3 regions of the Paenibacillus sp. JJ1683 genome follow, and region 3 is predicted to be linked to each of the others. Evidence: riboswitches for the same ligand, from Rfam matches in the RefSeq annotation. Region 3 holds a riboswitch; each other region holds the start of a gene.
What was found. A riboswitch is a leader RNA that binds a small molecule or an ion and turns the genes downstream of it on or off. The one in region 3 is predicted to bind cyclic di-AMP.

Region 1 (2,268 bases), 100 kb from region 3:
ATTGAAACGGACGCACCATACTTGACGCCTCATCCGTTTCGCGGGAAGCGAAATGAGTCGGCCCATGTGAGATTGGTGGCAGAGGCAGCCGCCCAAATTAAGGGAATTACGGTGGAGGAATTGGTATCCATTACGACCCAAAATGCTTTGGAACGATTTGACATTCAGTGAAAAAGCGAAGAAATCAATCAAAATAAAGAGATAGACGGAGCTAATTATGATTTTGTTGCAGGAAACTCAAGAATATTACAATTTTTTAACCGAATATTTTAAAAAATGTACTTGAAACCTGCTTTACAACATGCATGGAAACAGGATATCATCTTTTCAGTGAATTGTTGTTGAGTGTAAACATCAACAAATCATTTCATGAACCAGTCTCGCTGAGTCCCTTTTGCAGGGAACGGGGGAACCGATATGGCTTACAGTACGTCCGGCGTATGTGCAAGAGAGAATGTCTCTTCAGCAGCCGGCTCAACCGAAATTCATTTCCCGAATGGGATGAACAGGTAGAGAAGCCGTATTTCGATTTCTTTCTGGGTCTTCGGGGTGAATGTGAAGGCGACCGCCATGAGCGGTTGACCTAAGCTAGGGCGACTCTCTACGTCCGAACCCGACAGCTAACCCCGTAAGCGTAACAAGAGAGAAGCCATCTCGTGCATGAGTTTTCCCGCATATTCACACATGTTGGAAGCCACGAAAGAGCTCTCTAGTCTCTTTCTTTGGCTTTTTTTGTTGTGAATAAAAGAAAATCTGTCATCATACTGTGGTTAAACAGGGGAGGACAGCATGCCGCGAAGACGGGTACATGGTGCAGGACAGTCGCAGTACGGGCTTGTCTTGTAGAAAATCTGTTATAGTCACGTCAACGATCAACTATGTCTTACTCCAGACGGCGGGCTATGTAAGGAGGACGGAGGAAATGGGCATTTTCCGAAAAGAGGAGACCCATGAGTCACGCTCATCCAGCATGTCTTACGTATTACGTTGGAAGCAAGAGAATGTGCGCCAGGCTGCTTTGGTTGCTATTTTTCTAATCGCACTAACGATTATGATTTCAATTCTGATGTACACGCAATCAAAAAAACAAGTCTTTTTTGTCATCGATGGTAAGGCATCTGCGGTAGAAACCCGGGAATCCAAGCTCCAAGATTTGCTCAATGAGCATTCTATTTCACTTCAGCCGCATGATACAATTTCCATGCCGCTAAATGGAGCAGTACAGGATGGGGATCGCGTAGTCATCAAACGTGCCAATCAGGTTAAAGTATCCTCAGGCAATAAGACGAAAAAGCTGTACACAACAGAAAATACAGTAGAGGGTGCCATTCGCACTTCGGGCTATAAATTATCATCAACGGATAAAGTTTACCCTGCGTTGGATGCCTCTGTTTCAGCTAACATGGACATAAAAATCGTCCGTGTGAAGAAACAGCAGGTCGAACAGAAAAAACAAGTGCCTTATCAGGTCATCAAAACGGCAGATCCAAGTCTCTATAAAGGCGATAATCGAGTCATTCAAAGTGGCAAATCGGGTGTGGTAGTCCAGCATGTTCAAAAGGTATACCATGATGGAAAATTGGTATCCAAACAGCTGGTCAACAAGGAAGTCGCACAGAATCGTGTGGATAAGGTAATTGCGGTAGGAACGAAGAAAAAACCGGTCGTTCTAGCTGCTTCCATCGGCCCTAAAGATGCAGTTAAGGCTACAAAGGTTAGTTCGGGCAGTGCTGTCCGTAAAGCAGGTATTAATTTTAATTATAGAAAAGTTTTACAAAACGTCTCCATGACGGCGTATTCCGCACAAGAGCCAGGTATCGGTACACGTACCGCCTCCGGCACACGTGTCACGGAAGGACGCACCATCGCTGTCGATCCGAGTGTAATTCCAATCGGGTGGTGGGTGTATATTGAAGGGGTGGGCTTCCGCCGTGCGGAGGATACCGGTGGCGCGATTAAAGGCCACAAAATCGATGTGTATTATGAGAGTTTGAGCCGGGCCAACCAATTTGGTCGTAAGCACGGTAAAACCGTATATGTTATCGGACCTGTAAAGCCGGAAATCAACTAAAACAGGTTGTGTATGTTGAGGACAATGCGATAGTATTAACAACATAGTTATGCCATGCTAAGAAGAGGATACCCTCTTCTTATTTTGTTTTCAAAAGCAGGGAAAGATAAATATATGTTGCTGTGTAGCAGTGGAGGGAAACGAAGATGATCAAGGAAGTGATCGTGGTGGAAGGCCGGGATGATACGGTAGCCATT
Region 2 (2,268 bases), 2.8 Mb from region 3:
CATTCGGTAAGAATGAAATTTTAAAAGGCATTGATATAGATATCGCCAAAGGTGAAGTAGTCGTCATTATCGGCCCGAGTGGTTCGGGGAAAAGTACGTTTTTGCGTTGTATGAATCTGTTGGAACAGCCAACAGAAGGGGAAATCTTGTTTGAGGGTGAGCCGATTACGGCCCGTGGTCATAATATTAATGCGACTCGGGAGAAGATGGGGATGGTTTTCCAGCATTTTAATCTGTTTCCACATAAAACAATACTGCAGAATCTGACGCTTGCACCAACGCAGGTGAAGAAGCAATCGGGGAAAGAAGCGGAGAAAATTGCGTTGGAACTCCTGCGGACCGTGGGTCTTGAGGATAAAAAGAATACCTACCCGAACCAGTTATCTGGCGGTCAAAAGCAACGTATAGCGATAGCACGCGCTCTGGCCATGCAGCCGCACGTAATGCTGTTTGATGAACCTACCTCTGCCCTGGACCCTGAAATGGTTGGAGAGGTTCTGGATGTGATGAAGAAGCTCGCTGAAGGCGGCATGACGATGGTGATCGTGACGCATGAAATGGGCTTTGCTCGTGAGGTAGGAGACCGAATCATCTTTATGGACAACGGTCAAATTATAGAGCAAGGTACGCCGGAGCAAGTTTTCGGAACTCCAAGCCATGATCGTACCCGTGATTTTCTGGCTAAAGTGCTGTAAGAAAATGCTTTTATGAATTATTGACAAAGCCCTCTCGTGATGATATTTCACGGAGGGCTTTTCTCCTTTTGTCACCATATCTCCATATTTTCGTAACAAAAAACCGATTTTTGATGACAAAATTGTAATGGATATAGTATGATGTTCAAGGTTCCCAACATTTTCATGCAGATAAGGTTACAAAATTGTGATATTATGCAGTAAGCCAAAACTTACCGGGGCAGCAGCAATGATAACAATTACTCAGGTGCTGGGCTCAAACCATGGGAAGTGCGGGGGACGTAACAACGGCAATTATTCCAATGCGTCATATAGATGTTGTGGAATATGCCTAGGGGTGAATTGCACAAGCATAGGGCTTCTCCTGAGTCCGAATCCGACAGCTAACTTCGCAGGCATAACAGAGGAGGTACATATCTTTGAAACACTTAAAACATATTGGAAAAACCATGAAATTTGCGGTGCTTGCCGCAGCGATTGCAGGATTGGCACAGACAGCTGGAGTAGCAAATGCTGCTTCGCTTCATACTGCCAAAGAAGGCGATACTTTCTTTTTGCTTGCTCAACGTTATGGGGTATCGGTAGATGACTTGACGAAGGCTAACCCGGATATTGCGTCCAACAACATATATGCAGGTCTACAAATTAAAGTGCCAGACGAAAAAAGTGTGAAGGCGGCTTCGGATTCGAAACCACAGCTTCTTACGGAGAAAGCACCAGCGAATGAGAGGCCAACAATTGAAGCATGGGGCAAAACATTCAATTACAGTAAAGTTGTTGATGTTAAAGCAACAGCATATTCAGCCGCAGCTGATGAAAATGGCAAATGGGGTGCAGTCGATTACTACGGTAATCCGCTTAAACTGGGTACAATTGCAGTAGACCCGAAAGTCATTCCTATGGGGACAAAGGTGCTAGTTACAGGCTATTCCCATCCCGGCTTGCCAGACCATTCTTTTGTAGCCGTTGCCCGTGATCAGGGCAGCGCTATTACCGGAAAGCGGATTGATATCTTTATCCCTGGCAACAAATCATTCGTGAACGACTTCGGCTTCCAAAATGTGAAACTGTACGTTATTGATAAATAGCATTGTGCATATATTTGATTTCATTAAACATAATATATATTATGTAAACTTAATATTATAGCACACAACATATAACTGGGACGACTTCTTATCAGTACGGTCGTTTATCGCTAAAAAAGGCTGTCTTACAAGCAGAAGCACTCTGCTCGTCAAGGCAGCCTTTTTACGTTGTTGGTATATACGAGGCTTAGACATACTGTTATTTTCGTTCCGATGTGTGAAGTAGCCGGGGGACTGTGACAAACTTGTAGCCCTTAGCTTTTAAAGAGTGGATTAGACCCGGCAAAGCTTGGACAGTACCTTGCAAGTTGGAACTTTGACCTCCACCTGCATGCATTAAAATAATGGAGCCAGGTCTGGTAGCCGGGATCACGTTACGCTGAATCTGTGTTTTGCTTAATCCCTTCCAGTCTAGAGAGTCCACATTCCAATTGACGATCATGTACCCATGACGACGCGCCCACTGAATTTGAGGCTCCGTGATT
Region 3 (2,268 bases):
GTTATCCTGATCAGAGCCAAAACGAACTGGGAAAGACCTTGTTTTGGATGGAGGGCCAGATCGCCTTGATGGACAGCCGGGAAGTACATGTGTACTTGTGGATATTACTAGGGGCGACCGTATTGCGCATACTAATCACTCCCTTCATTAGAGCTGGCATATATCAAAGCCTGCATACCGATGCGTCTGAACCGCAAAGCCTGTCCTTCTTCAAGGGGATGAAACGCCACGGTATGTCATCGCTATTGTATTACATCATCGAGTTGGGTTTGCTGCTGCTTCCCGCCTTTTGGGTGGTACCGAGACTCTATCCTATTGTAGTAGGAACGTTGCAATCTTCCTCTTACCTGCTACATTTGTTGCCCTATGCCATGGGGTGGATAGCTTACGGTTGGGTCATTCGGCAGTGCATCCTGTATATGCAGTTGGGCACTGTCAGTGGTCACACCATACTATCGTCCCTGCTCGCCTTCTTTCGCCAGCTTCTTCCGGCTGTTGGTGTATCCCTGTTGCTAGGTACTTGTGTGTTGCTAGTTTTCGGTCTATTTGGCACCGTGGCGATGATTTGGACGGGTATGTTGGCGCTGATTCTCCAGCAATCGTATCATTTTGTTACCAGTCTGGTCAGGCTGTGGCATATCAGTTCACAGTATCGGCTATGGCACATCGATATCTCCAGGAGAGGCTAACCCCTCACAATATGCTCTCTCCTGTATTTTCAGCTGTCGAAAAAACTTTTTTCTTTCCCGTGCAAACAGCACATAACTGAATACTGTTAACAGAATCTGTTCCTGGAGCGTTAGGAACAGATTTTTTTTGTAACTTTTTGCGATGAAACATTTGCCAAAGCCTGCTGTCTTTGTTACAATAATCGCAGTGAACTGATAGTAACAACTTTGTAATCTTTATTGTAACCTTTATCTTAAAAACATCGTTGTCGTGAATACTGCTCTCCAAGGTGCACATCTTAAGTTAAGCCTAATTCCTGGCACCTAGGAAGCGGGGGAACCAGTTTGGGTGAATTGATCTCGCAACAGAGTGGTCATAGGGGAACCTTCTACCGAATCCTTAAGCTAACCTCGCAGGCATTGGAAGGGGTATATTTTTTTTGAAGAAGAAGCTAACGATCGCAGCCATGGGTCTCGCCATTGCCTTTACATCTTTTACATTCGGTGGCAGCAGTGCATTTGCAGACTCTAAGATGGACCAGGTCATCCAAGATGCCAAAGGAACGAACTACAGAAGCGGAGGCACTACACTCGAGGGATTCGATTGCTCCGGCTTCACAATGTATGTATTCAACAAACTGGGAATTAAACTGCCGCATCAATCTGGATCACAATTCAAAATGGGTTCTTCTGTATCCCGCGATGAAATGAGACCAGGCGACCTGGTGTTCTTCAACACCACAGGAAGAGGCGTTTCCCATGTAGGTATCTTCGTAGGTGAAGGGAAATTCGCCCACTCCTCGACTTCACGTGGTGTAGTAGTTAGCTCACTGAACGAAAATTATTACGCTAACCGTTATGTCGGTGCAAAAAGAATTATGAGCACAGACGCTTACCATTCTGTAGCTTCAGATATTCCTGATGACGACAACGTAGAATAACTACCGCACAGCAAGCTAACCCTAGCCGCAATTTGATTCTGGCCGGAATCGAATTGCGGTTTTTTATGTCCACTACATCGCAATGATTATCATTACTGACGAACTGACACCTCAAAAGGTTTCAATTTTAGCGAACATCGTCGGTTTTACCGTCACCGCTGGGGGAGCATATGAGCAGTAAATCCTTCTTATTGAATGTATACCCGACTTAGGTACGAAATAAACACGCTTGCCATTCTCCTACAACTTGTCTACAATCTGTGGTTAATGATTGAAGTACCTGCATAAGGAGGAATGAAAAAGTGCCGGCCTCAATATCCAACTACCGGATCGTACCGATGGACGAGCATCAAGCGGCTGAAATCTGTGAGTGGCGCTATGATCCCCCCTACAACATATACGGCTGGCTTCCCTGGGAACAAATGAAGGCACTTGAAGTCGAATTTGGAAGTCCCACGCTTCGCCAAGAGCAATATGTTGCGGTCCTGGACGAAGAGAATGAGCTGACGGGATTTGCTCAATATTTCCCTATGGTCGGTGTGACCCGGCTGGGTCTTGGAATGCATCCCGAAAGATGCGGACATGGCACAGGCTCCGACTTTGTCCGGGCCATTGCCGAGGAAGCCAGACGGCGGCATCCGCAGAATGAAATTGACCTA

Region 1: linked by a shared signal. The riboswitch ahead of ACUC6J_RS00140 (3D domain-containing protein) and the one ahead of ACUC6J_RS00535 (C40 family peptidase) in region 3 are both predicted to bind cyclic di-AMP.
Region 2: linked by a shared signal. The riboswitch ahead of ACUC6J_RS13175 (3D domain-containing protein) and the one ahead of ACUC6J_RS00535 (C40 family peptidase) in region 3 are both predicted to bind cyclic di-AMP.

What each region holds. Positions count from the first base shown of each region.
Region 1 is NZ_CM129820.1:29,636-31,903, forward strand. Features, by position in the region: gene ACUC6J_RS00135 (TatD family hydrolase) at 1-171, shown strand, start outside; cyclic di-AMP (ydaO/yuaA leader) riboswitch at 372-651, shown strand; gene ACUC6J_RS00140 (3D domain-containing protein) at 923-2,071, shown strand; gene rnmV (ribonuclease M5) at 2,218-2,268, shown strand, end outside.
Region 2 is NZ_CM129820.1:3,107,504-3,109,771, reverse strand. Features, by position in the region: gene ACUC6J_RS13180 (amino acid ABC transporter ATP-binding protein) at 1-695, shown strand, start outside; cyclic di-AMP (ydaO/yuaA leader) riboswitch at 939-1,108, shown strand; gene ACUC6J_RS13175 (3D domain-containing protein) at 1,115-1,783, shown strand; gene ACUC6J_RS13170 (polysaccharide deacetylase family protein) at 1,983-2,268, opposite strand, start outside.
Region 3 is NZ_CM129820.1:134,343-136,610, reverse strand. Features, by position in the region: gene ACUC6J_RS00540 (hypothetical protein) at 1-689, shown strand, start outside; cyclic di-AMP (ydaO/yuaA leader) riboswitch at 966-1,103, shown strand; gene ACUC6J_RS00535 (C40 family peptidase) at 1,109-1,609, shown strand; gene ACUC6J_RS00530 (GNAT family N-acetyltransferase) at 1,912-2,268, shown strand, end outside.